Regions from separate parts of the Vogesella facilis genome, predicted to be linked through region 1. Evidence: riboswitches for the same ligand, from Rfam matches in the RefSeq annotation. Region 1 holds a riboswitch; the other holds the start of a gene.
The links. Region 1 has a riboswitch for cobalamin ahead of ACFOLG_RS03385 (HoxN/HupN/NixA family nickel/cobalt transporter). Riboswitches for the same ligand answer to the same signal wherever they lie in the genome.

Region 1 (15,755 bases):
CGCCGGGTCGCTGTACTTGCTTGCCGGCAGGCCGTCGAGGTAGCGCACCGCGATGCCGCTTGCCATCACCAGCACCCACTGGCGGTGCTGGTGGAAGCAGCGGCGGAACTGCTCGCGCGGGCTGTCGCCCGGTGTCTGCCACGGCTGGTACAGCGTGGCGCCCAGCGCTGCAGTCAACCTTTGGCCCAGCGGCAGGGCGTCGTCGCGCACCAGCCAGATCGCGATATCGCTCACGCGCTGTCCTTCGCCTTCTGCTTGCTCGGGCGCGGGGTCTTGCGGTCGGTGCCGTCGCGGAAAATATGGGTGAAGCCGGCGGCGTACAGGCTGGACTCCACGCCGCCTTCGCGCGACAGCGCGTGGCCGACCAGCAGCAGCGTGGTCAGCAGCCAGTCCTTCTGCTTCACCTCGCTCATCAAGTTGGCGAGCGTGCTGCGGTGGATGGCCTGGTCGGGCCAGCTGGCGCGGCGCACCAGCGCCACCGGCGTGTCCGGCGGGTAGTGCAGCAGCAGGTCGGCAATGGTGTGCTTCAGCCGCTGGCCGGACAGGAAGATGCACATGGTGGCCTGGTGCTCGGCGAAGCGCGCGATCGACTCCAGCTCCGGCACCGCCGAGGCGCGGCCGGACACGCGGGTCAGGATGATGGACTGCGACACCGCCGGCCGGGTCAGCTCGCTGCCGAGCGCCGCGGCGGCGGCAGTGAACGAGGACACGCCGGGCACGATTTCGTAGCCGATGCCCAGTGCCTCCAGCCGGCGCATCTGCTCGGCGGTGGCGCCGTAGATGGCCGGGTCGCCGGAGTGCAGCCGCACCACGTCCTTGTCTTCAAGCTGGGCGCGGCGGTACAGCGCTTCCTGCTCGTCCAGCGACAGCTCGGCGGTGTCGAAGATTTCCGCGTCAGGCCTGCAGTGCTGCAGCATCTCGGCCGGTACCAAGGAGCCGGCGTACAGCACCATGGGCACGGCGCCCAGCAGGCGGCTGCCGCGCAGGGTGATCAGGTCGGCGGCGCCGGGGCCGGCGCCAATGAAATAGACTCTCATGGGTGGCGTTGCTCCCGGGCGGTTTTGCGGATCAGCATGGTGGCGAGGTAGCCGCTGGCATCGGCGCCAAGCTGGCTCACGTCATTGCACAGGACCTCGCCGGGCAGGCCGATGCGGCGCGCAAACGCGCAGTGGCGGGCGATGCCCATGTCGGCCAGCAGCCCGAGCACGTCCGGCAGCCGCGTGCCTATCTTCATCAGCACCACGATGTCGTGGCTGGCGATGTCGGCACGCAACGCGGCCATGTCGTCCGGGCAGGGCAGTATCAGTATCCGCTCCTTGCCTTCGCCCAGCGGCCAGGACAGCGCCGAGGCGGTGGCGGCGAAGCTGGTCACGCCGGGGAAGGTGGTGTGGGCCAGGCCCGGCAGCTGGTCGCGCAGCGCGGCGAGCAGGTAGCCGTAGGTGGAGTAGGTCATCGAGTCGCCTATGGTCAGGTAGGCGACGTGGCGGCCTGCGGTCAGTTCGGTGGCCACCGCTGCGGCCAACTCGCCGTAGTGGCTGGACAGCACGCTGCGGTCCGGGTCCATCTGGAACTCGATCTCGCGGAATTTCTGCTCCGGGATGGCGAGGCCGGCCAGGCACTGGCGGGCGACAGAAACCTCACTGCCACGCGCGCGCGGCAGGTAGATCAGGTCGGCCTGCTGCAGCGCGGCCAGCGCCGCTACCGGAATCAGCCCGGCAGGGCCGGGGCCGACGCCTACGCCGGTGAAGTGTCCGAGGTTCATGCTGCCTCTCCTAGCGGCGTCCCATCCATGCTGAACAGGCGCACCGCCACGCGGTCCGCGTTCGGCACCCTGGGCGCCATCAGCGCGGCGACGCGGCGCTCGATTTCCATCCAGTAGCCGCGCGCGTCGGCCTGGGTTCTCATGATTTGCACTACGTTTTCCACGGTATTGGCTTTCTCGATCTGGTCGACGAGGTCGGCGGCAAAACCCATTTCGGCTGCCACGGCGGCAACCGGGCCCATCGCCATGCCGCTCTTGCTGGAGTGGGTGTCCCACACGCCATCGAGCAGCTTGGCAATCTTGCCGGGGTGGCCCAGCACCCACAGCGTGCCAAGCCTCGTCTGTTGTTCTTGCAGCGTCGTCTGCGTGTAGTCCAGCGATACGCCGACGAAGTTGGCAATCTGTACCACTTCCTTTTTTTCCAGCTGCAGCGTGTCGGCGGCGTAGCCGCGGCCGATCTTGCCCGGCGTGAAGGCGATGGCGGCCGGGCGGTGGCCCAGCGCCACGCGGATATACACCTCGATCGATGCCATCCATGCCGCCAGTGACATCGGTTCCACGATGCCGCTGGTGCCGAGTATCGAGATGCCGCCGACGATACCCAGCATCGGGTTGAAGGTGCGCTTGGCGATTCTGTCGCCATCGACGCAGCCGATGGCGAGGTCGAAGCCGGGGTTGGCCGCACCGTTCAGCACTTCGTCCACCGCCCACTGCATCATCTGGCGCGGCACCGGGTTGATTGCCGGCTCGCCGGGCGGAATGCGCAGGCCCGGCTGGGTAACGGTGCCGACGCCGGCGGCGGCGATGAAGCGAACCGCGCCGCTGCCATTCACTGCGACCTCGGCAAAGATGGTCGCGCCGTCGGTGTTGTCCGGGTCGTCGCCGCCGTACTTCAGCACCTCGGCACGCACCACGCCGCCGGCCAGCCGCGCTACCTTCTCCACCGGCACCAGCAGGTAGTAGTCCGGGTCCGGCAGGCTCACCTCCACCTCGCTCTGCGTTTCGCCGCGCAGCAGCAGCGTCAGCGCCGCCTTTACCGCGGCGGTGGCGCAGCTGCCGGTGGTGCGGCCGCGGCGCAGGCCGTTGGGGGCCAGCGTGGCGAGGTCGTAGGGGCGGCGGGCAGGTTCGCTCATTGCGCGGCTTGCTGTTCCTGGTTTTCGCGGTACACGCGGTCTATTGCCGCGATCATCATCGCGTTTACCGCCGAGGCCGCCCACGGCGAGCCGCCGCGGGTGCCGCGGTTGGTGATGCGCGGCACCTGCATCAGGCGCGCCAGCTCCTCCTTGCACTCGCGGGTGCCGACAAAGCCCACCGGCAGGCCGACCACCAGCTGCGGGCGCCAGCCGTGCTCGCGCACCAGCCGCACCACTTCCATGATGGCAGTGGGCGCATCGCCTATCGCCACCACCACGTCGTTGCCGAACTTCTGCCAGGCGCGGCGGATGCCGGCGGCCGAGCGGGTGATGCCCTGCGCCCTGGCGAGCAGGTGGGTTTCCTCGTCGTGCACGCCGCACCAGGTTTCCACGCCCAGCTGGTCCAGCACCGCGCGCTTGAGGCCGGTCTGCACCATGGTGACGTCGGCAACGATGCGGCGGCAGCGCAGCAGCGCACGGATGCCGGTTTCCACCGCGCCGGGCGAAAACACCAGGTCGTCGACGATGTCGAAATCGCCGCTGGTGTGTACCAGGCGCTTGAGCACGATCTGGTGATCGGCCGGCACCGCGGACCAGTCACGGCCTTCGTCGATGATGCGCATGCTCTCCGCTTCGATCGGGTGCGGCACATACGGCGGCCACGTCGCTGCCGGCGCCGGCGCGGCATCGTTGCGGCCCAGCAGGCCGCGCACCAGGCCATGGTGGCCCTGCTGCGGCGTGCCGACCTGTTCCTCGAAACCGACGATCTGCACCCGGTACTTGCACAGCGCGCAATTCATCGCGGCGCGGCCTTCCACGCCTTCCTGCGCGCGCTCCAGGAACACATCGGCCACGTGCGGGTGCACGCCGAGGTAGCCGGCCGGCAGCACCTCGATCTCCGGGTGGCGGGCGGCCAGGTCGTCTACTGCAGCGTAGATGCGCTTCACCAGCACGCCGTCGAACAGGAAGTAGGGCAGCACCACGATGCGGCGGTGGCCCAGCAGTGCGGCGGCGCGCAGGCCGTCGGCCACCAGCGGCCTGGCGGTGCCGGAATAGCAGACAAAGGAGGTGCCGAAGCCCATGCCTTCTTCCAGCATGCGGGTGAGCTTGGAAATCTCGGAGTTGGCATCCGGGTCGCTGGTGCCGCGCCCGACCACCACCAGGCAGGTATCGGCGCGCGACACGGTGCTGGCCGAGCGCGCTTCCGCTTCGATGATGCGTTCGCGGCACAGCGCCAGCAGTTTCGGGTGCAGGTCCATCGCCGCGCCGAAGTGGAAGCCGGTATCCGGGTGTGCCTGCTGCAGCGCCAGCAGCTCGCTTGGCATGTCGTTCTTGGCGTGGGTGGCGGCCAGCAGCACGCCCGGCACCATCACCACCGTGCTGGCGCCGGCGGCGATCACCGAGGCTACCGCCTGGTCTATGGTCGGGGTGGCGAATTCGAGGAAACCATGCTCGACGGTGCGGCCGCCGGCGCGCTCGCGCAGCAGCGCCACCAGCGCCATGAATTCGTTGACCCCGTCCGGGTCGCGGCTGCCGTGGCCGGCCAGCACGATGGCGTAATCGTTGGCGCTCATTTGTGGGTCGGCTCGATCTGGCTGTCCATCGGCTGCAGCGTGCGGATCAGCATGATGCTCATGTCGGAGAAGCGCTGCTCGGCGCATGCGGCCAACGTGCCGTGCCACTCGGCATCGCCACGGGTCAGGTTCTCCCACACTTCGACGCGGTGCTCGGCCGGGATGCCGTTTTCCAGCAGGTAGGCGGCGATGTGCCAGGGCATGAAGGAGCGCGCCTCGTCCCACGGGCAGGGAATCACGATGGCGTTGCGCTGATCCTGCAGCACGTGCACCAGGTGGCGCTTGAACGGGGTCAGGTCGCCACGGCGGTGGAAGGTGACGAAGGTGGTTTCGTCGAAGCACACCTTGGCGCGCGAGGCGAGGATCTGGGCCGACGAAATGCCCGGGATGGTGTCCACCGGGTGGCCGCAGGCGCGCTCGACGCGCTCCAGGTACTGGAAGCCGCTGAAGTGGATGTCGCCCATGAACACCACCACGCACTTCTTGCCGGCATGGTGACGCTCGGCAACGATGTCCAGCTGCGCCACCTGGTCGCGGTAGCCCATCTGGATCACCTCGGCAGTGTCCGGGATCAGCGAGCGCACCACGTCGATCACCGCGTTGAAGCCGGCCACCACGTCGGCCTCGCGTATCAGTTGCGCCGAGCGTTGCGGCAGGTAGCCGATGTCGCCGGGGCCGGCGCCGATGCAGACAATCATGTGGATTCCTTTTCAATGGTTTGGCCGTGCGCCGGCAGGCGGGCAAGGCCCACGGTGGGGCCTACCACCACCAGTGCCGGGCTGCCGAGGCCGGCGGTGGCAACCGCGCTGGCCAGCGTCGCCAGCGTGGCGACCACCTGGCGCTGCTGCGGGCGGGTGCCGTACTGGATCGCCGCCGCCGGGGTGTCGGCCGGCAGGCCGTGTTGCAATTGTGCGGTGATGAAGCCGAGCCGGCTCATCCCCATGTAGATCACCAGTGTCATGCCGCTGGCGGCCAGCGCCGCCCAGTCCGGCTCGTCGCCCTGGTGGGTATGGCCGGAGACGAAGGTGACGCCGTGCACGTAGTCGCGGTGGGTCAGCGGAATGTCCAGCGTGGCCGGTACCGCCAGGCCGGCGGTGATGCCGTTGACCACTTCCACTTCGATGCCGGCGGCCAGCAGCGTCTGCATTTCCTCGCCGCCACGGCCGAACACGAAGGGGTCGCCGCCCTTGACGCGGGCGACGCAGTGGCCGGCGCGCGCCGCGGCCAGCAGCCGCGCCTCGATATCGGCCTGCGCCACCGAGGCACAGCCGCCGCGTTTGCCGACGTAGACCACCTCGGCGTGCTGCGGCACGAACTGCAGCACCTCGGGGTTGGCCAGATCGTCGATCAGCACCACGTCGGCCAGGCCGAGGCGGCGTACCGCCTTCAGCGTCAGCAGTTCCACGTCGCCGGGGCCGGCGCCTATCAGGTAAACCTTACCCGGCTTCATTGCGGCAGCCTTTGGCGGATGGTCATGGTCAGCTGCTCGCTGCCGAGCTGCTCCAGCGGCAGGTAGTCGGCCTGCAGCACCTGTGCCAGTTCACGGGCGCGGCCCAGCTTGACGAAGCCTTCCTCGGTGTCCAGCACCAGCGCCGGCGTGCCGAGCCCGGCAATGCTTGCGGCCAACGTCAAGGCTTCACGCCACGGGTCGGCGCCGGCGTCGAGCGCGATATTGGCGCGGCCATCGGACAGCAGCACCAACAGCGGCGTCAGTTCGTTCTGTTTTGCCAGCGTCTGCGCGGCCAGCTGCAGGGCGTGGGCGAGCGGGGTGCGTCCGCCGGTGGGCAGCTCGCGCAGCGCCTGCTCCGCCTGTTCCACCTGGCGGGTAGGTGCCAGTACCAGTTCGGCCGCGTCGGCGCGGAAGGCGATCACCGCCACCTGGTCGCGGCGCTGGTAGGCGTCCTGCAGCAGGCCCAGCACGCAGGACTTCACCAGTTCCATGCGGCGGCGCGCCGCCATCGAGCCGGAGGCGTCCACCACCAGCAGGATCAGATTGCCCTCGCGGCCGGCGCGCACTTTCTGGTGCAGGTCGGCGCGGGTGACGCTGAAATCGTTGGGGTTGCGCAGCAGCGCGTGGCGCAGGGTGGCATCCACCGCCAGCTGGCTGGGCGCTTCGTTCTTCACCGCACTCACGCTGTGGCCGCGCCGGGTGCCGCTGACGCTGCTGCGCCGGCCGCTGGCATCGTGCGCGCCAAGCGCAGTGACTTCTATGCGGCCAACTTCGGCCGCCGGGCCGGCGGCGAATAGCTGTTCGGCGGCGTGGCCGGGCTGCTCGTGGCCGTCATCCGGTGCGTTGTCCGGGGCCTCGTCCGCTGTGTCGGACTCGCCGTGGCCGGATTCAGACGGCGGCGGTGGCGGCGGCGCGGCCTGGCGCGTCAGCTCGTCGAGCTTGTCACGATCCAGGCCGGGCTGCTCGAACGGCTTCTTGCGGCGGCGGTGCGGCAGCACCAGTTCGGCGGCATCGCGCACGTCTTCCGCCGTTACCGTGTCGCGGCCGGCCAGCGCGGCAATGGCGCGCGCCGCCTTGTGCATCACGATGTCGGCGCGCAGGCTGGCTACTTCGAACTCGCAGCACAGCTGGCTGATGAAGGCGAGCAGCGAATCGGGCAGGGCGACGCCGGCGATCGTGTCCTGCGCGCTGCGGATGGTGGCGCGCAGCGCGTCGGTATCCGCCTGCCAGTTGGCGATGAAGCCCGCCGGGTCGGCCTCGAACGCCAGCCGGCGGCGCACTACCTCGGTACGGATGGCCGGGTCGCGCGGCGCGCTCACTTCCACCATCAGGCCGAAGCGGTCCAGCAGCTGCGGGCGCAGTTCGCCTTCCTCCAGGTTCATGGTGCCGAGCAGGGTGATGCGTGCCGGGTGGCTGATCGCCAGCCCTTCGCGCTCCACCGTGTTGCGGCCCATCGCCGATACGTCCAGCAGCACATCCACCAGGTGGTCGGCCAGCAGGTTGACCTCGTCGATATACAACAGGCCGCGGTGCGCGGCGGCGAGCAGGCCGGGCTGGAACGCTTTTTTGCCGTCCTTCAGTGCGCGCTCGAAGTCGAGGCTGCCCAGCACGCGATCTTCGGTGGCGCCCAGCGGCAGGTTGACGAAGGGCACCGGCGAATGGCGATGCTCGGCGTGGCTGCTCTGGCAGGGCTCGCATTCGGCCAGCGGCGCATCCGGCGCGCAGTTGAAGGCGCAGCCGGCCACGCGCCGGATCGGCGGCAGCACGTCGGTGAGGCCGCGCGCGGCGGTGCTCTTGGCGGTGCCCTTGTCGCCGCGGATCAGCACGCCGCCCAGGGTCGGGTCGATGGCGCACAGCAGCAGTGCGCGCTTGAGCTGTTCCTGGCCGACGATGGCGGCAAAGGGGTAGTTGTGTCTCATGGTGTCGGGTTCTCGCCGCGCGCTTCCAGCTGCGCTTCGCTTTGCAGGTGCAGCGCCTGCAGCGCCGCCAGCGTTTCCGGCCGGGGTTCTGCCCACAGCTGGCGCTGCGCGGCTTCCAGCAGCCGTTCGGTGATGGCGCCGAGCGCCCACGGGTTGCTCTCGGCGAAGAATTGCTGCATGGCAGGGTCGAAGGCATAGGTCTCTGCCAGCTGCTCGTACACCCAGTCGTCCACCACGTGGGCGGTGGCGTCGTAGCCGAACAGGTAGTCCACCGTGGCGGTCAGCTCCAGCCCGCCCTTGTAGCCGTGCTGCTGGATGCTGGCGATCCACTTGGGGTTGGCCACGCGCGAGCGGAACACGCGCAGTACTTCCTCCTTCAGCCCGCGCACCGCCGGGTTGTCCGGGTTGTGGCTGTCGCCGAAGTAGTGGCGCGGCTGGCGGCCGGTCAGGCTGCGGATGGTGGCGATCATGCCGCCGTGGTACTGCAGGTAGTCGTCGCTGTCGAAAATGTCGTGCTCGCGGTTGTCCTGGTTGTGCAGCGCCACCTCCACGCCGGACAGGCGGTGGCGGAAGGCGTCGCGCGCGTCGGCGCCATTGGCCTGCCGGCCGTAGGCGTAGCCGCCCCAGTTGATGTAGGCGGTGGCGAAGTCGGCGTCGGTCTCCCAGTTCTGCTCGTTGATCAGCGGCAGGATGCCGGCGCCGTAGGTGCCGGGCTTGGAGCCGAACACGCGGTACAGCGCCTGCTGCTCGGTGTCGGCTGCGGCTTCCCGGGCGAACAGCTGCTGCTTGAGGTCCGCCAGGTAGTGCTTGCGCACGAAGTTCTGTTCGACAGGCTCGTCAAGGCGCGCCACGGTGTGCACCGCCTCGTCCACCAGGTGGATCAGGTGCGGGAAGGCATCGCGGAAGAAGCCGCTGATGCGCACCGTCACGTCGATGCGCGGGCGGCCCAGCTCGGCCAGCGGAATTACCTCGATGCCGGCCACGCGGCGGCTCTCGGCCTGCCAGCGCGGGCGCACGCCGAGCAGCGCCAGGATCTGCGCGATGTCGTCGCCGTGGGTGCGCATGGCGCTGGTGCCCCACACGCTGATGCTGACCGACTCCGGATCGTGGCCGGTTTCCTTGCGATGCCGCGCCAGCACCTCGCCGGCCAGTTCGGTGCCGATGCGCCATGCCGCCTGGGACGGCAGGCTGCGCGGATCCACCGAGTAGAAATTGCGGCCGGTGGGCAGCACATGCGCCATGCCGCGGGTGGGTGCGCCGCTGGGGCCGGCCGGCACGTAGCCGCCGGCAAGGCCGCGCAGCAGGTTGGCGATCTCTTCCGTGGTGCGTGCGAGGTTGGGTACCAGTTCGCGGCAGACGTAGCCGAGGGTGGTCCTGAGCGCGTCGCTGGCGCCGATGCCGGGCAGCGTTGCGGCCAACGTTGTGTCGATCGCGGCCGCGTCGAAGCCGCGGTCGGCCAGGCCGGCAATCAGCTGCCGCCCCAGCGCGCGGATGGCGTCATGGGCATCGGCACGGGTGATCAGCGGGCTGGCGCTCAGGCGTTGCAGCGCCTCCGGCACGGTGGCCAGGCGCTTGCCCTGTTCGTCCTGCAGCATCTGCCAGTCCACGCCCAGCGCCGCGGCCACGCCGGCCGGCAGGCCGGGAATCGCCAGATTGGGCAGGCGCACCAGCGCGCACACCATGTCGATCAGCGCCGCATCCTGCGGCACCTTGCCGAGGATGTGCAGGCCGTCGCGGATCTGCGCCGCGCCCAGCTCGCACAGGTAGCCGTCGATGTCCTCGATCAGGTGCGCCACGTCCACGCCTTCCATCTTGGCCAGCGTCAGCGGCACGCCATCCTCGTTCAGCGTGTCGTCCCACTCGTGGTCGTGGTCATGGTGATGGTCGCCATGGTGGTGGTGGTCATGATGGTCGTGATGGTGATCATGATCATGGCCATGGTGATGCCCGTGGCCATGCTGATGGTGCGCCTGGGCCGGGCTCAGCCGGTACTTGCCGCTGGCCTGCGCCGGCCGGGTCGCCACCGGTTTGGCTGCTTGCAGCCGGTATTTGCCGGCAGCCGGCTGCGGGGCGTGGTGGTCGTGATCGTGGTGGTCATGGTCATGATGATGGTCGTGATCATGGTCATGGTCGTGATCATGGTCGTGCTTGAGCATCGCCGCCAGGTCGGTATCGAGCCTGGCTTCCTTGATCAGGTCCCAGATCTGCTGCTGCAGCAGCGGCAGCTTGGCCGGGTCCAGCATCTCCACCTGGTAGTACTCGTCCACCAGCTGGGTCAGCTGCGCCAGCGGCCCGTAGGTGTCGGCGGTGGTCATCGGCGGGGTCAGGTGGTCGATGATCACCGAATGCGCGCGGCGCTTGGCCTGCGAGCCTTCGCCCGGGTCGTTGAGGATGAAGGGGTAGAACATCGGCAGCTCGCCGAGCAGCGCGTCCGGGAAGCAGTTTTCCGACACGCCCACGCCCTTGCCGGGCAGCCATTCCAGCGTGCCGTGCTTGCCGACGTGCACGATGGCGTCGGCGCGCCAGTCGTCGCGCAGCCAGCAGTACAGCGCGTAGTAGTGGTGGGTGGGCGGCAGGTCGGGGGTGTGGTAGATCGCGTCCGGGTCCATGCCGTAGCCGCGCGGCGGCTGCAGCGCCACGAAGGCGTTGCCGTATTCCAGGCCGGCGAACACCAGTTTGTTGTCGTGCACATAGGCCTGGCCCGGTGCCGCGCCCCAGCGCTGCTGCATCTTGTCCTGCAGCGCGGGCGGCAGCTGGGCGAACCACTCGGAATAGCGCGCCGCCGGCACGCTGGCCACCGCCTGCTGCAGTTGCGTGGCGGTGAGGTAGTCCTCGTCGTAGGCGCCGCGGTCGATCAGGGTGTGGATCAGCGCGTCGCTCGATTCGGGCAGGTCGGGCAGGTGGTAGCCCGCCTCGCGCATGGCGTGCAGCAGGGCGAACAGCGAGGCCGGCGAGTCCAGGCCGACGGCGTTGCCGATCTGCGAGGCCTTGCTGTTGGAGTTGGTGAAGATGAAGGCGATGCGCTTCTTGTCGTTTGGCGTGCGGCGCAGCGCCACCTGGCGCGCGGCAATGCCGGCCACGCGGCGCGCCCGGTCCGGCAGCGGTGCGTATTCGGTTTCGTCCTGCTCGTGCTTGAACGAGATCGGCACGCCGATGATGCGGCCGTCGAACTCCGGCAGCGCCACGTTCATCGCGGTGTCGAGCGGGTTGAGGCCGCGCTCGGATGCCTGCCACTGCGCCACGGTCATGCTGCTGGTGATGGCCTGGATCACCGGCAGGTCCAGCCGCTCGAACGCCGCCACCGACCAGCCGGCCGCGGTGGGGCCGTCGGCATTCACATCGCCCATGGCGAACGAGGTGGTATTGATCAGCGCATCGATACGGCTGGCATCGCCGTCGGCGAAGAAGTCCAGCGCCGCCGGCAGGCCGGATGCGCCCAGCGTGCGCAGCGAGGCGGTGTACACCGGCAGCGCGTTGAGCTGGCGCTCGGCCAGCGCATCGACCAGCTGGTCGATGAAACGGGTGTTGCCGGACAGCCAGTGCGCCCGGTAGAAGGTGATGCCCACGGTCGGCCAGGCCGGGTTGCAGACTGCCTGCCAGTCGTCCAGCGTGGCCAGGCCCGCCAGCTCCGGGTGGTAGATGCCGTGATCGGGCAGCGCCGCCGGCGGCAGGTAGCCGCAGCCGGTCATCAGCAGCCGGTCGGACAGGCAGCGCAACAGCTGCGCCATATTGGCAGTGCCGCCCGCCTGCAGGTAGGCGGTGGCCTCGTGCTGCAGCGCCGGCGGCACGCTGCACAGCGCCGCCAGTTCCGGGTCCGGCTCGCCGGTGCCGCTGACCACGATCAGCGCGCGGCCGTTCGCCTCGGCGTCGCGGCGCAGCGCGTCAAAGCCGGGCACGGCGCTGGCGCGGCCGAGCAGGCGTACCAGCAGCACGCGTGCTGCGGCCAACGTTGAGCCAAGCAGCGCTTCCATGCGCGCCGGGCTGTCCACGGTTTGCAGGTTCACCGCCTCGACGGCGGCAAAGTCGTCCGGCAGCAGCGCGCGGGCGCGTGCCAGCGCGGACAGGTCGGTGCCGGCGTGGCTAAGCAGTACGATGCGGGCGCTCATGCTTCATCCTTCGGTTCGACATCGCCGATGCCGAGTTGGTGGAAGATCAGCGGCGCCACCGGGTGGCCGTCGCGCAGGTGTTCGCTGACGATGCGCTGGATGGCGCTGGCGTCCACCTTGCGGTACCAGGTGCCGTCCGGGTACACGGCGACGATGGGGCCTTCCTTGCAGACGGCGAAGCAATGGGTGCGGGTGCGCTTGGCGCGCAGGCCTTCGCAGGCGTCTATGGCCTGGCCGAGCTGCTTGAACATGGCCTCGGCCTCGGCGCCGTTTTCGGTACAGCGCGGGCCGGTGCACATCAGCACGTGTTTGTCGTGGGTTCTCATTGGGTCGCGGCGGGAATGTGCCGGACGCGACGGGGCGTCCGGCTAAGGGTTAGCGCGCTTCGGTCAGGCTGTCGAAGCGCTTCCACTTGTAGATGGCGGCCGAGATTGCCCAGCTCGCCATGAACAGTGCAATCACAAAGTAGCCGAAGTGGGCCAGGTTCTCGTTGAGCGCGGTGATCCAGTCCCATACGCCGCCGGACAGCGCGAAGCGGTCGGCGATCAGCCCCAGTGCTTCCAGGCCGCCAATCGCCACGGCAACGATTACCGATATCAGGGTGATGGTCAGGTTGTACCAGAGCTTGCGCACCGGGTTGACGAAGGCCCAGCCGTAGGCGCCGACCATCAGCATGCTGTCGATGGTGTCGATCAGCGCCATGCCGGCGGTGAACAGCACCGGAAACACCATCAGGTGCCACAGGGGGATGCCGTCGCTGGTATGGGCGGCAGCCATGGCGAACAGGCCGATTTCGGTGGCGGTGTCAAAGCCCAGCCCGAACAGGAAGCCGATCGGGAACAGGTGCCAGCTCTTCGTTACCAGCCGGAACAGCGGGCGCAGCATGCGGGCCAGCAGGCCGCGATTGCCCAGCAGCAGGTCGAGTTGCGCTTCGTCGATGCGTTCGCCGCGACGGACGCGGCGAAAGTGCTGCCACACGTCGCGCAGCACCGACAGGTTGATCAGGGCGATGCCCAGCAGGAACAGTGCCGACACGCTGGTGCCGATCACGCTGCCGATCTGCTTGAAGCCGATGACGTGGCTCTGCAGGGTGGCGGTGGCGAACACGATCAGTGCGACGGCGATGATGACCACGGCCGAATGGCCCAGCGAGAAGAAGAAGCCCACGCCAAGCGGGCGCTGCTGCTGCTGCATCAGCTTGCGCACGGTATTGTCGATGGCGGCGATGTGGTCGGCGTCCACCGCGTGGCGCAGACCGAACAGGTAGGCCAGCAGGGCGGTACTGAGCAGGGCGGGGTGGCCGCTGAAGGCGGTCAGCGCCCAGCTCCAGGCGAGCAGGTTGGCCGCAACAAGGCCCAGCAGCAGCAAGGCGGAGGCCCGGCTGGTGGACAGTGTCCGCCGGACGGATCGGGCAGCGTGCAGCGAAGCCATATGAGATACCTCAACTAGGAGTATCGCCGCGAGAGAGGACTGAACGACTGGTTTCGGCCGTTCGCTGTTATCCCCCGGTACACCCCGCCCGGTTTCAACCCACGTCGACTGAAAGTGATGGCCGGTCTCCTGGCTCGTGCGTCATTGCCGGTGCGCGACCTTCCCGGGTTGGGCCCAGTGGTGCTGTTGCGCTGGCTCGTCACTTACAGTTGCGGGGGCAGCTGCGGCATTGAACCGCATTCCCGTTTAACCCGTATGGGCGCCATCATTTGCTGGTGGCGGATGATACGTGACGCTAGCTGGAATGGGAACCCTGCCGGGCGGCGTGAAAGGCCTGCAGCGCGTCTGCGAGGCGCCGCCAGCCTGGCTCGTCGGCCGGCAGGCCGAAGCGCACGCTGTGCGACCCGGCGAAAAAGCGGCAGAGTATGCCCCGCCGTGCCAGGAATTCATGCAGGGCGGGCGCTTGCGGGTGGTCCAGCCACTGGAACAGCGCTGTGCCGCCGCTTGGCGGCAGGCCATGCGCGTGCAGCAGGGTGGCGAGGCGGTTTCCCTCGGCCGCGAGCAGGCTGCGCGTGTCGGCGTGCCAGCCGGTATCGAGCAGGGCAAGCCGGGCCGCGGCGCGCGCCGGCCCCGCCAGCGTCCAGGGTCCCAGGGCCTCGCGCAAGGCGTCGAGCAGTTCGCGCCAGGCGAATACGAAGCCGACCCTGACGCCGGCAAGGCCGAAGAACTTGCCGAGCGAGCGCAGCACGATCAGGCCCGCAGCCCCGCTTTGCGGTACCAGGCTGTCGGCGGGCGCACAGTCCATGAACGCCTCATCGACGATCAGCCAGCCGCCGCGTGCGGCCAGGGCGGCATGCCAGCGCAGCAGGGTCGCCGCCGCAAAGCGGGCGCCGGTCGGGTTGTTCGGGTTCACCAGCAACAGTACGTCTAGCTGCGGCAGCGCCGCGTCTATCTGCTCGGGGGTCAGTTTTTCGACCTGGTGCCCGTGACGCTGCCAGGCATGGGCATGCTCGGCATAGCTGGTGGCCAATAGCCCCACGCAGCCAGCCGGTCGCAGCAGCGGCAGCGCCTGGATGGCCGCCTGCGAGCCGGCCACCGGCAATAGGCTGGCATTGCCGTAATAGCCGGCGGCGGCGTCCTCCAGGCCGTCGTGCTCTTCTGGCAGGCGCTGCCAGCAGCTGGCAGGCAGCGCGGGTACCGGCCAGCCGTGCGGGTTCAGCCCGGTGGACAGGTCCAGCCATTGTTGCTGCGGGATGCCGTAGCGCCGCGCCGCGGCGAGAATGCCGCCTCCGTGTTCAAGCACCGCTCAGCTCCATCATTGTGCCGGCCAGCAGCGCCAGAGCCACCCACAGCACCAGACCGTGGTCGACCAGCCGTATCGCGCGGCTGATGTCGTGCGTGCCGGGCATGCGGCCAACCCCTAACGCAGGGCGCTGCTTCAGGCTGCCGTGGTAGCGGGCGGCGCCGCCCAACGTCACGCCGAGCGCGCCGGCGCCGGCGGCCATCACCGGGCCGGCGTTCGGGCTGTACCAGGTGGGCGCCTGCTGGCGCCAGCAGCGCCAGCCGTCGCGGAGATTGCCAAGAACGATGTAGGTCAGGGCGGTGAGCCGGGCCGGAATGTAGTTCATTACATCGTCAAAGCGTGCCGCGGCCCAGCCAAAGTGCAGGTAGCGCTGGTTTTTGTAGCCCCACATCGCGTCCAGGGTATTGGCGAGCCGGTACAGCACCACACCCGGTGCGCCCAGCAGCAGGAACCAGAACACTGCGGCGAACACCGCGTCGCTGCCGTTTTCCAGTACCGATTCAATGGTGGCGCGCGCCACGTCCGGTGCGGCCAACGTAGCGGTTTCGCGGCTGACGATCATGCCGACCCGCTGGCGGGCCAGCGGCAGATCGTTGCCGTGCAGCGCATCGACCACCGCCTGCGCGTGCTGGCCCAGGCTCCTGGCGCCAATGGCGAGGTAGAGCAGCGCGACGCTGGCAACGCCGCCAAGGTAGGGCAGCCGCGCCAGCAGGGCTGCCAGCAGGCTGAACGGCAACAGCAGTAAGGCAATGCCGAGCACGCCGCGCAGCCGCATTTGCAGCATGGATGCGTGGCCGGGGTCGGCCGGGTAGAGCGCCGCCTCGACGCGCCGCACCAGGCTGCCGAAACCCACCAGCGGATGCCAGCGGCGCGGCTCGCCCAGCAGTTTGTCGAGCAGTACCGCCAGCAGCAGAAAAACGGAAGTGAACACCGGATGCGCCTATATAATCTCGGCCGTTCTGGTCGGTGCTGCCGCGCCCGGGGCGCGATCTGGCTACCGACAGCCGAATCGAAAGACCGCAATTCTAGGGCCAATGCCCGAAAAAGCGTACGGAGTTTAGCCATGCCAGCCAAAAC
Region 2 (14,410 bases), on a different contig from region 1:
TGCGGCCAACGTGTGGACGCTGGCCACCGCCGATGAGGTCGACTCCTCCAATACCCAGCTGATGACGCGCGCCGCGCAGGGGGCGCCGCATGGCCTGGTGCTGGCGGCCGAGCGGCAGACCGCCGGCCGCGGCCGCCTGGGGCGCCGCTGGCAGATGCCGCTGGGTGCCGGGCTGACGTTCTCGGTGCTGTGGCGCTTCGAGCGCGGCCTGTCCGGCCTGGCGGGTCTGTCGCTGGTGGTGGGCGTGGCCATGGTACGCGCCTTGCGCCGCTTCGACGTGCCGGTGCAGCTGAAATGGCCGAACGACGTGCTGCTGGACGGCCGCAAGCTGGCCGGCATTCTGATCGAGCTGTCCGGCGATGCGCTGGGTCCGGCTGCGGTGGTGATCGGCATCGGCCTCAACATGGCGTCGCCGGGCGAGGTGGATCAGCCGGTGGCCAATCTGGCCGAGGCGGGCTACCAGGTTGGCCGCAACGCCTTGCTGGCCGAGCTGCTGAACCAGCTGGCCGCGGTGCTGGCCACCTTCGATCGTGACGGTTTCGCCGCCTTCCATGCGGAATGGACGGCCTGCGCCGCCTACCTGCAGCAGCCGGTGCTGTTGCGTTTCAGCCATGGCGAGCCGGTGGCCGGCGTGGCGCTGGGCGTGGATGGCCAGGGCGCGCTGCAGGTGGATACCGCCGCCGGCCCGCGCGTGTTCCATGTCGGCGAAGTCAGCCTGCGGGCGGCGCCATGAAGCTGCTGATCGATGTCGGCAACAGCCGGGTGAAGTGGGCGCTGTGGGATGGTACGCAGCTGGGGCCGGTGACGGCACTGGCGCACGACGCGCTGTCGCGGCTGGCGCAGGACTGGCGTGGGTTGGCGCTGACGGCGGTGTATGCGGCCAACGTGGCATCGGCACAGGTGCGGCAGCAGATCGAGCAGGCTGCCCCGCTGCCGGTGCAGTGGCAGCGCGCGCAGCAAACGGCGCTGGGGGTGCGCAATCACTATCGCAACGTGGCGGAGCAGGGCGCCGACCGCTGGCTGGCAGTGCTGGGCGCGCGCCGGTTGCTGGCCGGCGACGTGGTCATCGCCTGTGCCGGCACGGCGCTGACGGTGGAGGCGTTGACGGCGCAGGGCGACTACCTGGGCGGCTTGATCCTGCCCGGTTATCGGCTGATGCTGCAGGCGCTGGCGCAGAATACCGCCAACCTGGACCGCGCAGCCGGCATGGTCAGCGACTTTCCGCAAGGTACCGAGGATGCGCTGGCCACTGGGGCCATCGACGCGCTGTGCGGCGCCATTCAGCGCATGCAGCAGCGACTGGCGGCACACAGCGGAGGTACGCCGCAACTGCTGCTGACCGGCGGCGATGCCGCGCGGCTGGCGGCGGCCCTCCCGCCGGAGGCGCGGATCGTGGATAATCTGGTGCTTTATGGCTTAGCTAGCGTGGCAGACTGCTGATGAAGTGGCTACTGGGGGCACTATTGGTGCTCAACCTGTTCGCGGGGTTATACGCGCTGATCAAACAAAAACCGGAGCGCGACCTGAAGGCGCAGGAAGTCAACGCGGCGCAGCTGAAGCTGCTGCCGCCGGACTGGAAACCGCCGCAGCTGGCCTCCGCCGCGCTGGCGGAAACCGCGTCCGCGCCACTGGCACTGCCGGCATCGGCGCCGGCGGTGGCCACGTTGCCGTTGGAGCGCCCGGCGGCATCGCAGCCTGCCGCCGCCACGTCGAAACCCGCGGCCAAGCCCGCGCTTGCCGCCAGCGTGACGCCGCCGGCCAGCGCCAGCAAGCCGGCAGATGGCAAGTTGGCGGACAGCAAGCCACTGGCGCCGGCCAAGCCGGCCGAGTCCAAGCCAGTGGGTAGCGCTACCGCCGCGGCCAAGCTGTGCCGCAACTGGGGGCCGCTGGACCCCAAACAGCTGGAGCGGGTGCAGGGCGGCTTGCCGTCGCTGCAGTTGAGCACCGCGCCGGCGGCCAGCGTGAAGGAAGAGCTGCGCGGCTCCGGTCGCATCTGGGTGTTCTACCCGCCGCTGGCGACCCAGGCCGAGACGCAGACCCTGGTGTCCGAGCTACGCAGCAAGGGCTTCGACAGCTACATCGTCAAGACCGCCGGCGAGTTCAAGAACCACTTGTCGCTGGGGCTGTTCAGCAAGCTGGATGCCGCGCAGGCGCTGTTGCAGCGCCTCAAGGAAGCCGGCTACGACAAGGCCAAGCTGGATGTCCGTGGCGAGCGGGCGCGGGTCACCACCTTGAGCTTCAAGGCGCTGGACGAGGCGACCCTGGCGCGACTGCAGGCGCTGCAGCAGCGCTTGCTACCGGGCATCGTGCTGCAGGATTGCCGCTAGCCCCACAGGCAGACCCACGGGTCTGCCTTTTTTATGGCGGCCCGGACGCCGGCGGTGCTGTCATCAATCTGCCATGTTTTTGTCATGACCGTTTGATCGGGCTGTCATGTTGATCGCTTATGGTGGGCAACGCTCAAACCAATGCTTGCCGTCCAACGAGGTCAACATGTCCGACAGCTACAAAATCAAACACCACGGTGTCGAAGCCGCGGCCAACGTATCTGCCAATCCGCTGCTTTCCGATGTGCTGGAAGCGCGCTTTTCCCGTCGCGGCCTGCTGAAGGGTTCCGGCGCCGCCGGGCTGGCCGGCGTGCTGGCCGGCAGCTTTGCCGCGCTGGCCGAGGCGGCGCCGCTGCCGTTCGCGCACAAGCTGCCGCAACTGGGCTTCAAGCCGGTGCCGTTCGGTTTCGACGACAAGGTAGTGGTGCCGGACGGCTATGTGGCGGAGGTGCTGTATGCCTGGGGCGACCCGGTGGGCATCGCCGGCAGTATGCCGGCCTTCAAGCAGGACGCGTCCAACAGCGCCGCCGAGCAGGCGGTGCAGGCCGGCATGCACCACGACGGCATGGCCTACTTCCCGCTGCCGCTGGGGGCGACCGGCTCCAAGCATGGCCTGATGGCCATCAACCACGAATACACCGACGACGGCCTGCTGCACGTCGGCGGCATGCAGCCGTGGAACGGCGACAAGGTGAAGAAGGCGCAGGCGGCGGTGGGGGTGTCCATCATCGAGGTGGAGGCCAGCGGCAAGGGCTGGCAGGTAGTGCGCCCGTCCAAGTACGCGCGCCGCATCACCGCCAACACCCCGATCGCCATCGGTGGCCCGGCGCGCGGCAACGCGCTGATGAAGACCGAGGCCGACCCGCAGGGCGTGGAAATCCTCGGCACCTTCCAGAACTGCGCCAGCGGCCCGACGCCGTGGGGCACCTACCTGACCTGTGAAGAGAACTTCGACGGCGTGTTCGTCAACGAATCCGGCAATCTCACCGAGCTGGAAAAGCGCTATGGCATCAGCAACAAGGACGCCGGCTACCGCTGGGCGTGGGAAGACTTCCGCTTCGACCTGCAGCTGAACCCGAACGAAGCCAACCGCTTTGGCTGGGTGGTGGAAATCGACCCGTTCGACCCCAAGGCCAAGCCGGTGAAGCGCAGCGCACTGGGCCGCTTCAAGCACGAGGGCGCCACCGTCACCATCGCCCCGTCCGGTCATGCCGTGGTGTACATGGGCGACGACCAGCGCTTCGAGTACATCTACAAGTTCGTCTCCAAGAACAAGTACAACGCCAAGAACCGCAAGGCGAATATGAGCCTGCTGGAAGAGGGCACGCTGTACGTGGCGCGCTTCGACGCCGACGGCAACGGCCAGTGGCTGCCGCTGGTGCACGGCCAGCACGGCCTCGCCGCCGACAAGGGCTTTGCCGATCAGGGCGACGTGGTGATCAAGGCGCGCCTGGCTGCCGACCTCCTCGGCGCCACCAAGATGGACCGCCCGGAATGGATCGCCGTGCACAGCCACAAGCCGGGCGAGGTGTACTGCACGCTGACCAACAACTCCGACCGCGGCAAGGACGGCAAGCCGGGCACCGATGCGGCCAACCCGCGCAACAGCAACCTGTTCGGTCACATCATCCGCTGGAACGAAAACGGCGGCGATGCCACCGCCACCGGCTTCAAGTGGGACATCTTCGCGCTGGCCGGGCGCCCGGACGCCGCCAAGCCGGAGCATGTCGGCAATATCAAGGGCGATGCCTTCGGTAGCCCGGACGGCCTGAAGTTCGACCACAACGGCGTGCTGTGGGTGCAGACCGACGTGTCCACCTCCACGGTGAACATGAAGGAATACAAGGGCATGGGCAACAACCAGATGGTGGCGGTGGTGCCGGAAAGCGGCGAATTCCGCCGCTTCCTCTCCGGCCCGAACGGTTGCGAGATCACCGGCCTGGCGTTCACCCCGGACAACAAGACCATGTTCGTCAACATCCAGCACCCGGGTGAGCCGGATTCCGAGCGCAACGACCCGGCCAAGCCGACGGCGATCTCCAGCTGGCCGGATGGCCCGGCGGCCGGCCGCCCGCGTGCCGCCACCGTGGTGGTACGCAAGCGGGATGGCGGCGTGATCGGCAGCTAAACCGACCGCGTGCCTGGAAAACCGCCCTGCATTGCAGGGCGGTTTTGTTTTTTCTGCCGGCAGAATTGCCGGGTGGCGTGGGGACATGGGTTGTTGCGACGCAACAAATAGTGGTTTTTGATTAAGGAACTGGGTATCAACCTGGGTGTGCGTTTCTAAACGGCAGCCACGGTAACGTCATACAGGCCCGGCATTGCCGGGCCTTGTTCATGGCAGTGGCGGGCAACGTTGGCCGTCGGGCTGGCTGCGGTCGCTGGTGGCCGGGTGGCTGGCGAACCAGCTGTGTTGGCCGGCCGCCGCCTCCTGGCCGGACAGCGCCGCGCGCTCGATGCGTTGCAAGCCGTAGCCCAGCAGACAGGGCGACAGGCCGTGGCGGCGCAGGGCGGCGAAGGCGAAGCGGTCGGCCTCGCGCTCGTGTTCGCGGCTGTAGCTGGCATTGGCCAGCGCCATCGGCAGCAGCACGGTGAGGCTGCTGGCATCGCCGGTGATCAGCGTCAGTGCGGCCAGCACCCCTGCGCTTTCCAGCGCGCTGCGCAGGCCGTGACGCGCCTCCACATGGCCGGCTTCGTGCGCTAGGATGGCATCCAGCTCGTCGGCGCGGGTCACCACTTGCAGCAGCTGGTCGGTCACGACAATGCTGCCGCCGGGCAGTGCGAAGGCATTGGCGCCGATGTCCGGCGCATCGCGCAGCAGCAGGGTGTAGCGGTAGCGGCTGTCCGCTGGCAGCAGCGCCGCCAGTCGCGCCTGCAGCGCCTGTTGCCGCGCGACGGGCAGCTGGCTGGGGTGGATCAGTTCCTGTTGCTGCAGCCAGTCCAGGGTGTGCGCGGCCAGCTGCTGTTCGCTGCTGGGCGGTATCCACTGCACCAGCACGCCGGCCAGCAGCGGCAGCCCGTAGCGCCAGGCGGCCCAGCACACGGCGATGGCCGCCAGCAGGGTGCCCAGCAGCGCACGCCAGCTGTGCAGCAGCCAGTGGCTGCCGCGCTCCGCCAGTGGCAGGCCGCCCAGCAGGCGGCGGATCGCCACCCGGTCGGCCACCTCCAGCGTGCTGCCGTCCGGCAGCTGCAGCATGTCCGGCAGGGTGTCGACGCCGGCCTCCAGTCGCACCTCGCGCAGCAGGTAGCGGCGGCTGTCGTTGCCGGCGCTGACCACCAGCTCGTCGTCGCTGCGGCCAACGTTGGCCGCACGGGCTTGCGGGCTTTTGCCGTCCCGCCACCAGGCCGCGATGGTCACCATCCCAGATCCAGTTCCAGCAGCTCGGCCAGTTCGTCGCCACGGGCGTCGTCCAGTGCGTTGAGATCGGCATGCAGGCTGGCCAGATCGCCGGCGCCGAACAGCGCGCTGTGCTCCAGCAGCGTGCGCAGGCTGCGGATGCGCAGCCACGGCCAGGCCAGGCCCAGGCTGCACAGCAGCGCCAGCGCGTTGGAGAGATGCAGCCACAGCATGTGGCCGGTGCGCAGCCAGCACTCGATGCGGTGCGACTGGCCGTGCAGTTCCAGCGTGGTGTGGTTCAGCAGCACGCGCTGGATGGCCATGTTCGCGTAGCCCATGCTGGCCAGCAGCCAGGCCAGCAGCATGGCGCCGATGAAGGTGAAGTCGACGCTGTGCATGCTGCCGGCGCCGAACAGCCGGTTGACGATGGCGGGCAGGCCGATGGCGTTGCCGGTTTGCCAGATCAGGGCACCGAGCGCGCCGAGGGCGGCCAGATACAGCAAGGCGCTGAGCAGGCTGCCCAGCCCGGCCAGGTACAGGCGGCCGATACAGTCATGCTGCTTCAGGCTGGCCTGCCCCAGCGTGCTGTGTTGCAGCAGGTAGCGGCGCTTGATCAGCATGGCGCGTGGCCACAGCAGGCCGAAGGACAGCGCGGTGGTCAGCCAGCTCTTGAAGAACACCCAGTAGGCCGGGCGTACCTGGCCGCTGAAGCGCAGCCGCAGCTGGTTCCAGCTGGTATTGGCCAGGCGGAAGCGCATCGCCTGCACCGCGATCCAGGGCGCGATGGCGAAGGCGGCCAGGCCCAGCATGCCCTGCAGCGCGGGCGACCAACGGCCGGACAGCTGCCACAGCGTGAACAGCGCCAGCATCAGCAGCCGGCCTTTCAGGATGGCGCCGGGCTTGCCGTGATAGTCGAAGCGGCCGCCGGCCAAGCGGGTGTGACCGTACAGAAAGCGCTGCGTGCGTACCTTGGCCCAGGCCGAATACAGCCCCAGCGTCAGCACCGTCAGCAGCATATTGCCCAGCCACAGCCGGTAGTAGCCGCTAGTGCTGGCGCTGAACTCGAACGGCAGGCAGTCCTTGCGCGGCGGTTGTAGTGCTGCGGCGGTGTCGTGCATCGCGTACTCCCGGTTAAGTGTTTAATTTTCCATCACAAGCTTGCCGTTGCTGCGGCAACACGGCACACTGCGCACTCCTGCGCCGAGGGGCGCGGCAGCCTCCACCCGTCGGCTGTGCAAGATGGACGGGAATCGTCGGCCCGCGGCCCAAACAATCATCGCAGCGGCCGGCGTGCTCTGTTCCGGAGCGTTTCATGACTGACCTCATCAAGGGTGACGGTGCCATCCGTCGTCAAAGCCTGTACGGCTCTTCCATCGAAAACACTTACGCCGGCGTGCTGTCGTTCATGCGCCGCAATTACACGCGCAATCTGGACGGCGTGGACGTGGTGGTTTCCGGCATTCCGCTGGACCTGTCCGTGACCTTCCGTTCCGGCGCGCGCCAGGGCCCGCAGGCCATCCGCGCCGCCAGCGTGCAGCTGGCGGAACTGAAGCCCTACCCGTGGGGCTTCGACCCGTTTGACGACCTGGCGGTGGTCGACTACGGCGATTGCTGGTTCGATGCGCACAACCCGCTCACCATCAAGCCGTCCATCATCGAGCATGCCCGTACCATCCTGGCCTCTGGCGCCAAGATGCTCACCTTCGGCGGCGACCACTTCGTTACCTACCCGCTGCTGATCGCGCACGCCGAGAAGTATGGCAAGCCATTGGCATTGTTGCACTTCGATGCGCACTGCGATACCTGGCCGGACGACGAGCCGGACAGCCTGAACCACGGCACCATGTTCTACAAGGCGGTGAAGGAAGGCCTGGTGGACCCGGCGAAATCGGTACAGGTCGGCATCCGAACCTGGAACGACGACTTCATGGGCATCAACGTGCTGGACGCGCCGTGGGTGCACGACAACGGCGTGGACGCCACCATCGCCGAGATCAAGAAGACCATCGGCGACGCGCCGGTGTACGTCACCTTCGATATCGACTGCCTGGACCCGGCCGCGGCGCCGGGTACCGGCACCCCGGTACCGGGCGGCCTCAGCACCGCGCAGGCGCTGAAGATCATCCGCAACCTGGGCGATCTCAACATCGTCGGCATGGACGTGGTGGAAGTGGCGCCCAGCTACGACCAGAGCGAAATCACCGCCCTCGCCGCCGCGCACATCGCCTGTGACATGCTGTGCCTGATGCGTAACAAGAAGGTGGCAGGCAAGCTGTAAGCAGGCTGCCAGCCCATGCGGCCAACGTTGGCCGCAAACAGAAACCGCGCCGGGTGCAGACCGGGCGCGGTTTTTTCATGGGCTGGCCGCTTCAGTGCGGGACGAGCAGCAGCAACAGCAGCAGGCTCTCGCACACTTCGATGCCGGCGCCGAGGCAGTCGCCGCTCATGCCGCCGAGTTTGCGTTTGAGATAGCCCCACCAGCACAGCCCAGCCAGCGGCGCCAGCAGCAGTGGCGGCGCCAGCCACCACGAGGCGGCGGCCAGCAGCAGCGCGGACAGCCAGAAGCTGGGCCAGTGCGTGCGCCAGGCGAAGCGCTCGCCGCTGCCGGGCGCCAGGCTGGGCAGCGTTGCCGACCAGGCCACGGCGAACAGCCGCGGCCACGCCGGCAGCAGCAGCAGCGGTGCAAGGTTGGCCGCAAGCGTGATAAGCCTGGCGGCCAGTCCGTCTGCTAGCCCGGACCCGCCCAGCGCAGCCGGGGAAATACCCTCTGCCGGTAGCGCATGCTGCACCAGCAGCATCAGCAGCACCAGCTTGGCGAGCAGCTGCAGCGCCATGCTCATCACGCCGAAGCTGCCCAGGTGCGGATCTTTCAGTACCTCGAGGAAACGTTCGCGCGAGCGGTGGGCAGCGCCCAGCGCGTCGGCGAGGTCGGCCAGGCCGTCGATATGCAGGCCGCCGGTTACCCACAGCCAGGCCAGCAGCCCCAGCAGTGCCGCCAGCCACGGATCAATCAGGCTGCCGGCCAGCAGCGCCAGCCACACCGCGGCGCCCACCAGTACGCCCACCGCGGCGAACCAGCGCGCGGCGTCGGCCAGCCAGGCCGGGTCGAAATGTTTGAGCTGCGGCGTGGGCAGCCGGGTCAGGAACTGGATGGCAAGAATCAGCGAACGCATGGGCAGGGACAGGTTGGCCGCAAGGCGGCGTTGGTCGTGGTGCAACGGCACGGCGGCGCGGCTGCGGCGTTGGTGCATGGCGACGGCGGCAGGTGGCCGTCGCGCACTACACAGTATCGCCGAAGTGCCGCCGAGATGGCTGCGCGGCTTAGCGCGGCGGCGGCTCCGGCGTTTCCAGCCGCAGCAGGTAGGCCGGGTGGCCGTCGAGGATGGACAGCTGCGCGAAGCCGCCGCGCTGCACCGCCATCAGCCGGGCGACGTTGAAGTCGGTGCCCAGCAGCTCGGCCAGCAGCACGTTGATCACGCCGCCGTGGCTCACCAGCACGCGGTGGCTGCCGCGCGCTTCGCGCATCCAGCCGGCAAAGCCCGCTAGCACGCGGCGGCGGAAGGCGTCGAAGCGCTCGCCGCCTGCCGGCGTCAGCAGGCCGCGCGCCAGCAGCGTCTGCCAGTCCGGCGTTTCGGCGGCGATATCGGCCAGCGGGCGCTGCTCCCAGCTGCCGAAATCGCATTCGGCCAGCAGCGGCGCCACATGCAGCGGCACGCCGCAGGCCAGCGCCTGCTGCACGGCGAACTCGCGGCAGCGCAGCAGCGGCGAGGTGGCGATGGCGGTGACCGGCGCATGCCGCACGATGCGCTGCCAGCTGGCGGCCATCGCCGTGCGGCCGACATCGTTCAGTGGCAGGTCCGTGCTGCCGATCAGCCGGCCGCGGTGGTCGATGTCGCCGTGGCGCAGCAGGGTCAGGGTGTAGGGGTTCACTCGTTTTTACCGGCCACGCCGGCCTCGGCAAAGGTGGCCATGCCGGCGTGCAGGGCGATGGCCTGCTGCAGCAGCGGAATCGCCAGCGCCGCGCCGGAGCCTTCGCCCAGGCGCAGGCCGAAGTCGAGCAGCGGCGACAGCCCCAGCGCCGCCAGCGCCAGCGCGTGGCCGGTTTCCTGCGAGCAGTGGCTGGCCAGCAGCCACGGGGTGAGATCCGGATCGATGGCCTGCGCCGCCAGCGCGGCGGCAGTGCTGATGAAGCCATCCAGCAGCAGCGGCACGCCCTGCGCCGCGCCTTCCAGGTAGAAGCCGGCGATGGCGGCGATTTCCAGCCCGCCCAGCTCGGCCAGCAGCGCCTGGCCGTCCAGATCCGGCGCCACGCGCGCCAGCGCGTCGGCCACCACCTGGCGCTTGTGCGCCAGCGCGGTATCACCCACGCCGGTGCCGCGGCCGACGATGGCCTCCGGGCTGTGGCCGCTTAGCCGGCAGATCAGCGCCGCCGACGGCGTGGTGTTGCCGATGCCCATGTCGCCGGCGATCAGCAGGTTGGCGCCGTCGGCAATGGCGCGGCGCGCGGCCATGCGGCCAACCTCCAGCGCGGCGGCGCACTGCTCGGCGCTCATCGCCGGCTCGCGGCGGATGTTGCCGCTGCCGGCGCGCACCTTGGCGTGCACGATGGGTAGAGCGGCCAGGTCGGCAGCCACGCCGGCATCCACCACTTCCAGTCGCGTCTGATTGGCGCGCGCCAACACGCTGATGGCGGCGCCGCCGTGCACGAAGTTGGCCACCATGGCGGCGGTGACCTCCGGCGGGTAGGCGGACACGCCGTCGGCGCACACGCCGTGATCGCCGGCGAACACGGTGATGGCTGGCTGCAGCGGCTGCGGGATGTCGCGGCCTTGCAGGCCGGCTAGGGTGATGGCGAGTTCTTCCAGCTTGCCCAGGCTGCCGGCGGGTTTGGTCAGCTGTTGCTGGCGCGCTGCGGCGGCGTGACGGGCGGCGAGATCGGGGGCGGGGATGCGGGGCATGGGGTTTCCTTGCTGCCGCGGCGCGCATTGGCGCGCAGCCGGCGGATGATGATGGCGCGACCATACGGCAGGCCCCGCCCGCTGGCAATGTCTTGCGCCGGAATAAGCAAATCGCCGCGCGCTGCGGCAGCCACTGCCGGCAGCGGGTATAATCTGTGTCCTGCAGGTGTCCGGCATGTAACAGGCCGGATGAAACGGGAAGCCGGTGCAAGTCCGGCGCTGTCCCCGCAACGGTAAGGCCTGATGACGCGCGTCATCCAGGAGCGACCACAAGCCACTGCCCGATGGGCGGGAAGGCGTCGCCCCGCACGGCCCAGCCCGGAGACCGGCCTGCAGTCGGACGCGGCGGAATCGCGTCCATGCTGGAGCATCGCGGGGAGGCGATCTGACAGTTCGCAGCTATTCCCACCGCTTGCGTGCGTCCTTGTATTTCTCCGCACTCCGTTTTTTTCTACCTGGAGTGTGACTCAAATGTTCAACTACAAACCGTTGGCCGCGCTGGTAGCGCTGGCCTGTGCCCCGGCCGCGCTGGCCGCCTCCGTTACCCAGCTGGATGAAGTGGTGGTGACTGCCACGCGCGTATCGACCCCGGTTGCCAAGGTGCTGTCCGATGTGACCGTGCTGGGCCGCGAGGAAATCGAGCAGTCCGGCAGCCTGAGTCTGCCGGAGTTCCTGGCACGGCAGGCAGCGGTGGAAATCTATAACAACGGTGGTGAAGGCAAGTCCGGCGGCATCTATCTGCGTGGCACCAATTCCGGTCATGTGTTGGTGCTGGTGGATGGCATGCGGATTGTGTCTGCTACCGCGGGTAGCACTTCGCTGCAGTACATCCCGCTGGCGGCGGTGGAGCGCATCGAGATTGTGCGCGGCCCAGCGTCCAGCCTGTATGGTGCCGACGCCATCGGTGGCGTGATCCAGATTTTCACCAAGAAAGGCGACGGCGAGCCGAACGTGCAGACCAATGTCGGTGTTGGTTCAGATGGCAAACGCCAGGTCGGTGCCGGCATCAGTGGCAAAACCGGTAGCACCAGCTATAGCCTGGCATTCGACCACAACCAGACCAATGGTTTTTCGGCAACCAATTCTGGGGTGTCCTACGGCTATAACCCGGATCGTGACGGTTACGACAACACTACTTATTTGGCCAGCGTGCAACACGAGTGGGCTGCCGGTCACAGCATTGGCGTAACGCTATACCAGACCGAGGCGATTTCCGAGTACGACTCCAGCCCTGACGCGCAGGATGAAGAACATGCCCGTCTAGCCGGCCAGAGTGTGGAGCTGAAGGATCAGCTAACCGGCGACTGGCTGAGCACATTGCGCTACAGCCATACTGATGACCGTTCCATCAGCTACACCAATGGCAACTTCGACCAGTCTGACAGCACCTTTGAAACCCGTCAGGATGAATGGCTGTGGCAGAGTGATATCCAGCTGGCGCCGGGCCAGCAGCTGACTGTAGGTGTCTCCAATGTCGAACAGCACGTGCTGAGCTCGACGGCCTTTACCACCACCAGCCGTAGCGTCAACGCGGCCTTTGCCGGCTACCAGGGCGAATTTGGTGCCCATCGCCTGCAAGGCAGTGTGCGTTATGACGATAACTCGCAGTTTGGTGGCAAGCGTACCGGCCAGATTGGCTATGGCTTTGTTCCTGCCGAGGGTTGGCTGCTGCGTGCGGCTTATGGCACGGCCTACAAGGCGCCGACATTCAATGATCTGTACTACCCGCTTTCTTATGGCTACCAGGGCAACCCTAACCTGAAACCGGAAGAGGCGACCAACCGGGAACTGGCGATAGATTGGCGGCAAGGTGCCAATTTTGTAAAGCTGACGGCATTCGATAACAAAATCGATAACCTGATTGAAACAACCGACGATTACTCGACAGTAAACAACATTGGTCGCGCCCGTATCTCCGGACAAACGCTGGAGACTGGCAGTGCGTTCGGTGTTTTCTCAGTTGCGGCCAACCTGACATCGCAGCGTGCCCGCGACCTGGACAGCGGCAAATTGCTGAAAAACCGCGCCAAGCTGTTTGGCGGCGTTACCGCCGGGCTGCAGCAGGCGCGTACACGCTGGACTGCCGAATGGCGCTTCAGTGGCCGCCGTCCTGCCAATAGCAGCAATAGCGAGTATCTGGATGGCTATGGTGTGGTTAACCTGGGGGCCGATTACCAGCTGAACCCGCACTGGACCATCGGTACCCGTCTGACCAATATTGCCGACAAACAGTACGAAACCGCCAAGGGCTACAACCAGGCGGGTCGTGGCTGGCTGCTGACTGCCCGTTACAGCAACTAAGTGAGTTTCGATGCAACACCTCATCACCGGCGGCGCCCGCAGCGGCAAGAGCCGCTTTGCCGAACAACTGGCGCTGGCGCATGCCGGGCCGGTGCGCTATGTGGCTACCGCCGAGCGGCGCGCCGGTGACGAGGCGTTTGCCGCGCGCATCGCGCAGCACCAGTCGCGCCGCCCGGCCGGCTGGCAGCTGCACGAGCCGGGGCGGGAACTGGCAGCGGCGATCGCCACTGCCGGTGTCGGTGAACTGTTGCTGGTGGACTGCATCGGCATGTGGCTGATGCGCTTCTTCGGCGCGGATGGCGGTTTTGACCGGGCCGGCTGGCAGCAGCAGCGCGATGCCTTGCTGGCAGCGCTGGCCGTGACGCCGGCCCGCGTGCTGCTGGTAAGCAATGAGATCGGCTGGGGCGTGGTGCCGCTGGGCGAGGAAACCCGCGTGTTCGTCGACGAACTGGGCTGGCTGAACCAGGCGCTGGCGGCCGTGTGCCAGCAGGTGACGCTGGTGGCATGCGGCCAACCTTTGTGCCTGAAAGGCGCGGCATGAGGCGGCTGCTGTTGGCCGCCTGGCTGCTGGCGGCGTTGCCGGTGGGGGCGCAGGTTGGCGTGCGCGACGGGCTGGGGCAGTTGCTGAGCCTGCCGGCGCCGGCACGGCGCATCGTGGCGTTGTCGCCGCATCTGGTGGAAGACCTGTACGCCATCGGCGCCGAGCGGCAGCTGGTGGCGGCGGTGGATTACAGCGATTACCCGCCGGCGGCGCGGCAGTTGCCGCGGGTGGGCGGCTACAGCGGCATCAGTCTGGAGGCGATACTGCGCCAGCGGCCGGACCTGGTGCTGGCCTGGCGCGATGGCGGCAATGGCCGCGAGCTGGCACGGCTGCGCGAGCTGGGCATTCCGGTCTACATCAGCGCGCCGGTGGCGCTGGCGGATGTCGCCAGCGAGTTGCGCCGGCTGGGTACGCTGACCGGCCGCGCCGCGCCGGCCGAAGCTGCCGCACGGCAATATGAAGACGGGCTGCGGACGCTGCAGCGCCGGCATGCGCGCGCGGCGCCGCTGCGGGTGTTCGTGCAGGTGGGCGACAACCCGCTGTTTACCGTCAGCAGCCGCAGTTTTCTTGGCTCCTTACTGACGCTGTGCGGCGGGCGCAATGTGTTTGCCGCCGCGCCGTTGCCGGCGCCGCAGGTCAGCAACGAGGCGGTGCTGGCCGCCCGTCCGCAGGTGATGCTGGCTTTCGATGCGTCGCTGCCGGCGCGCTGGCAACGTTGGCCGCAGCTGCCGGCGGTGCGCGACCGGCTGCAGTTCACGTTGGCGCCCGATCCGGTCAGCCGGCCCGGCCCGCGCCTGCTGGAGGGTGCGGCCAACGTGTGTGCCGCGCTGAACAGCGCCCGCCACAAGCTGGGTTTGACGCCCTCCTGACGCCCCGTTATCCTCGCCGCCATGGAACATGAACTCGACTATCTGGAAAGCCGTGTCGCCGCGCTGATTGCGCGCCT

Region 2: linked by a shared signal. The riboswitch ahead of ACFOLG_RS08175 (TonB-dependent receptor domain-containing protein) and the one ahead of ACFOLG_RS03385 (HoxN/HupN/NixA family nickel/cobalt transporter) in region 1 are both predicted to bind cobalamin.

What each region holds. Positions count from the first base shown of each region.
Region 1 is NZ_JBHRXN010000009.1:101,173-116,927, forward strand. It holds gene ACFOLG_RS03335 (cobalamin biosynthesis protein) at 1-234, opposite strand, end outside; gene cobM (precorrin-4 C(11)-methyltransferase) at 231-1,037, opposite strand; gene cobI (precorrin-2 C(20)-methyltransferase) at 1,034-1,762, opposite strand; gene cbiD (cobalt-precorrin-5B (C(1))-methyltransferase CbiD) at 1,759-2,895, opposite strand; gene ACFOLG_RS03355 (precorrin-8X methylmutase) at 2,892-4,469, opposite strand; gene ACFOLG_RS03360 (cobalt-precorrin-7 (C(5))-methyltransferase) at 4,466-5,167, opposite strand; gene cobA (uroporphyrinogen-III C-methyltransferase) at 5,164-5,919, opposite strand; gene ACFOLG_RS03370 (putative cobaltochelatase) at 5,916-7,838, opposite strand; gene ACFOLG_RS03375 (cobaltochelatase subunit CobN) at 7,835-11,944, opposite strand; gene ACFOLG_RS03380 ((2Fe-2S) ferredoxin domain-containing protein) at 11,941-12,270, opposite strand; gene ACFOLG_RS03385 (HoxN/HupN/NixA family nickel/cobalt transporter) at 12,320-13,375, opposite strand; cobalamin riboswitch at 13,478-13,657, opposite strand; gene cobD (threonine-phosphate decarboxylase CobD) at 13,671-14,678, opposite strand; gene cbiB (adenosylcobinamide-phosphate synthase CbiB) at 14,671-15,609, opposite strand; gene ACFOLG_RS03400 (cobyric acid synthase) at 15,742-15,755, shown strand, end outside.
Region 2 is NZ_JBHRXN010000020.1:31,723-46,132, reverse strand. It holds gene ACFOLG_RS08225 (biotin--[acetyl-CoA-carboxylase] ligase) at 1-733, shown strand, start outside; gene ACFOLG_RS08220 (type III pantothenate kinase) at 730-1,440, shown strand; gene ACFOLG_RS08215 (SPOR domain-containing protein) at 1,440-2,327, shown strand; gene ACFOLG_RS08210 (PhoX family protein) at 2,494-4,455, shown strand; gene ACFOLG_RS08205 (M48 family metallopeptidase) at 4,663-5,688, opposite strand; gene ACFOLG_RS08200 (YjgN family protein) at 5,682-6,782, opposite strand; gene speB (agmatinase) at 6,977-7,942, shown strand; gene ACFOLG_RS08190 (adenosylcobinamide-GDP ribazoletransferase) at 8,034-8,915, opposite strand; gene ACFOLG_RS08185 (histidine phosphatase family protein) at 8,986-9,594, opposite strand; gene cobT (nicotinate-nucleotide--dimethylbenzimidazole phosphoribosyltransferase) at 9,591-10,622, opposite strand; cobalamin riboswitch at 10,770-10,970, shown strand; gene ACFOLG_RS08175 (TonB-dependent receptor domain-containing protein) at 11,094-12,923, shown strand; gene cobU (bifunctional adenosylcobinamide kinase/adenosylcobinamide-phosphate guanylyltransferase) at 12,934-13,464, shown strand; gene ACFOLG_RS08165 (cobalamin-binding protein) at 13,461-14,333, shown strand; gene ACFOLG_RS08160 (hypothetical protein) at 14,355-14,410, shown strand, end outside.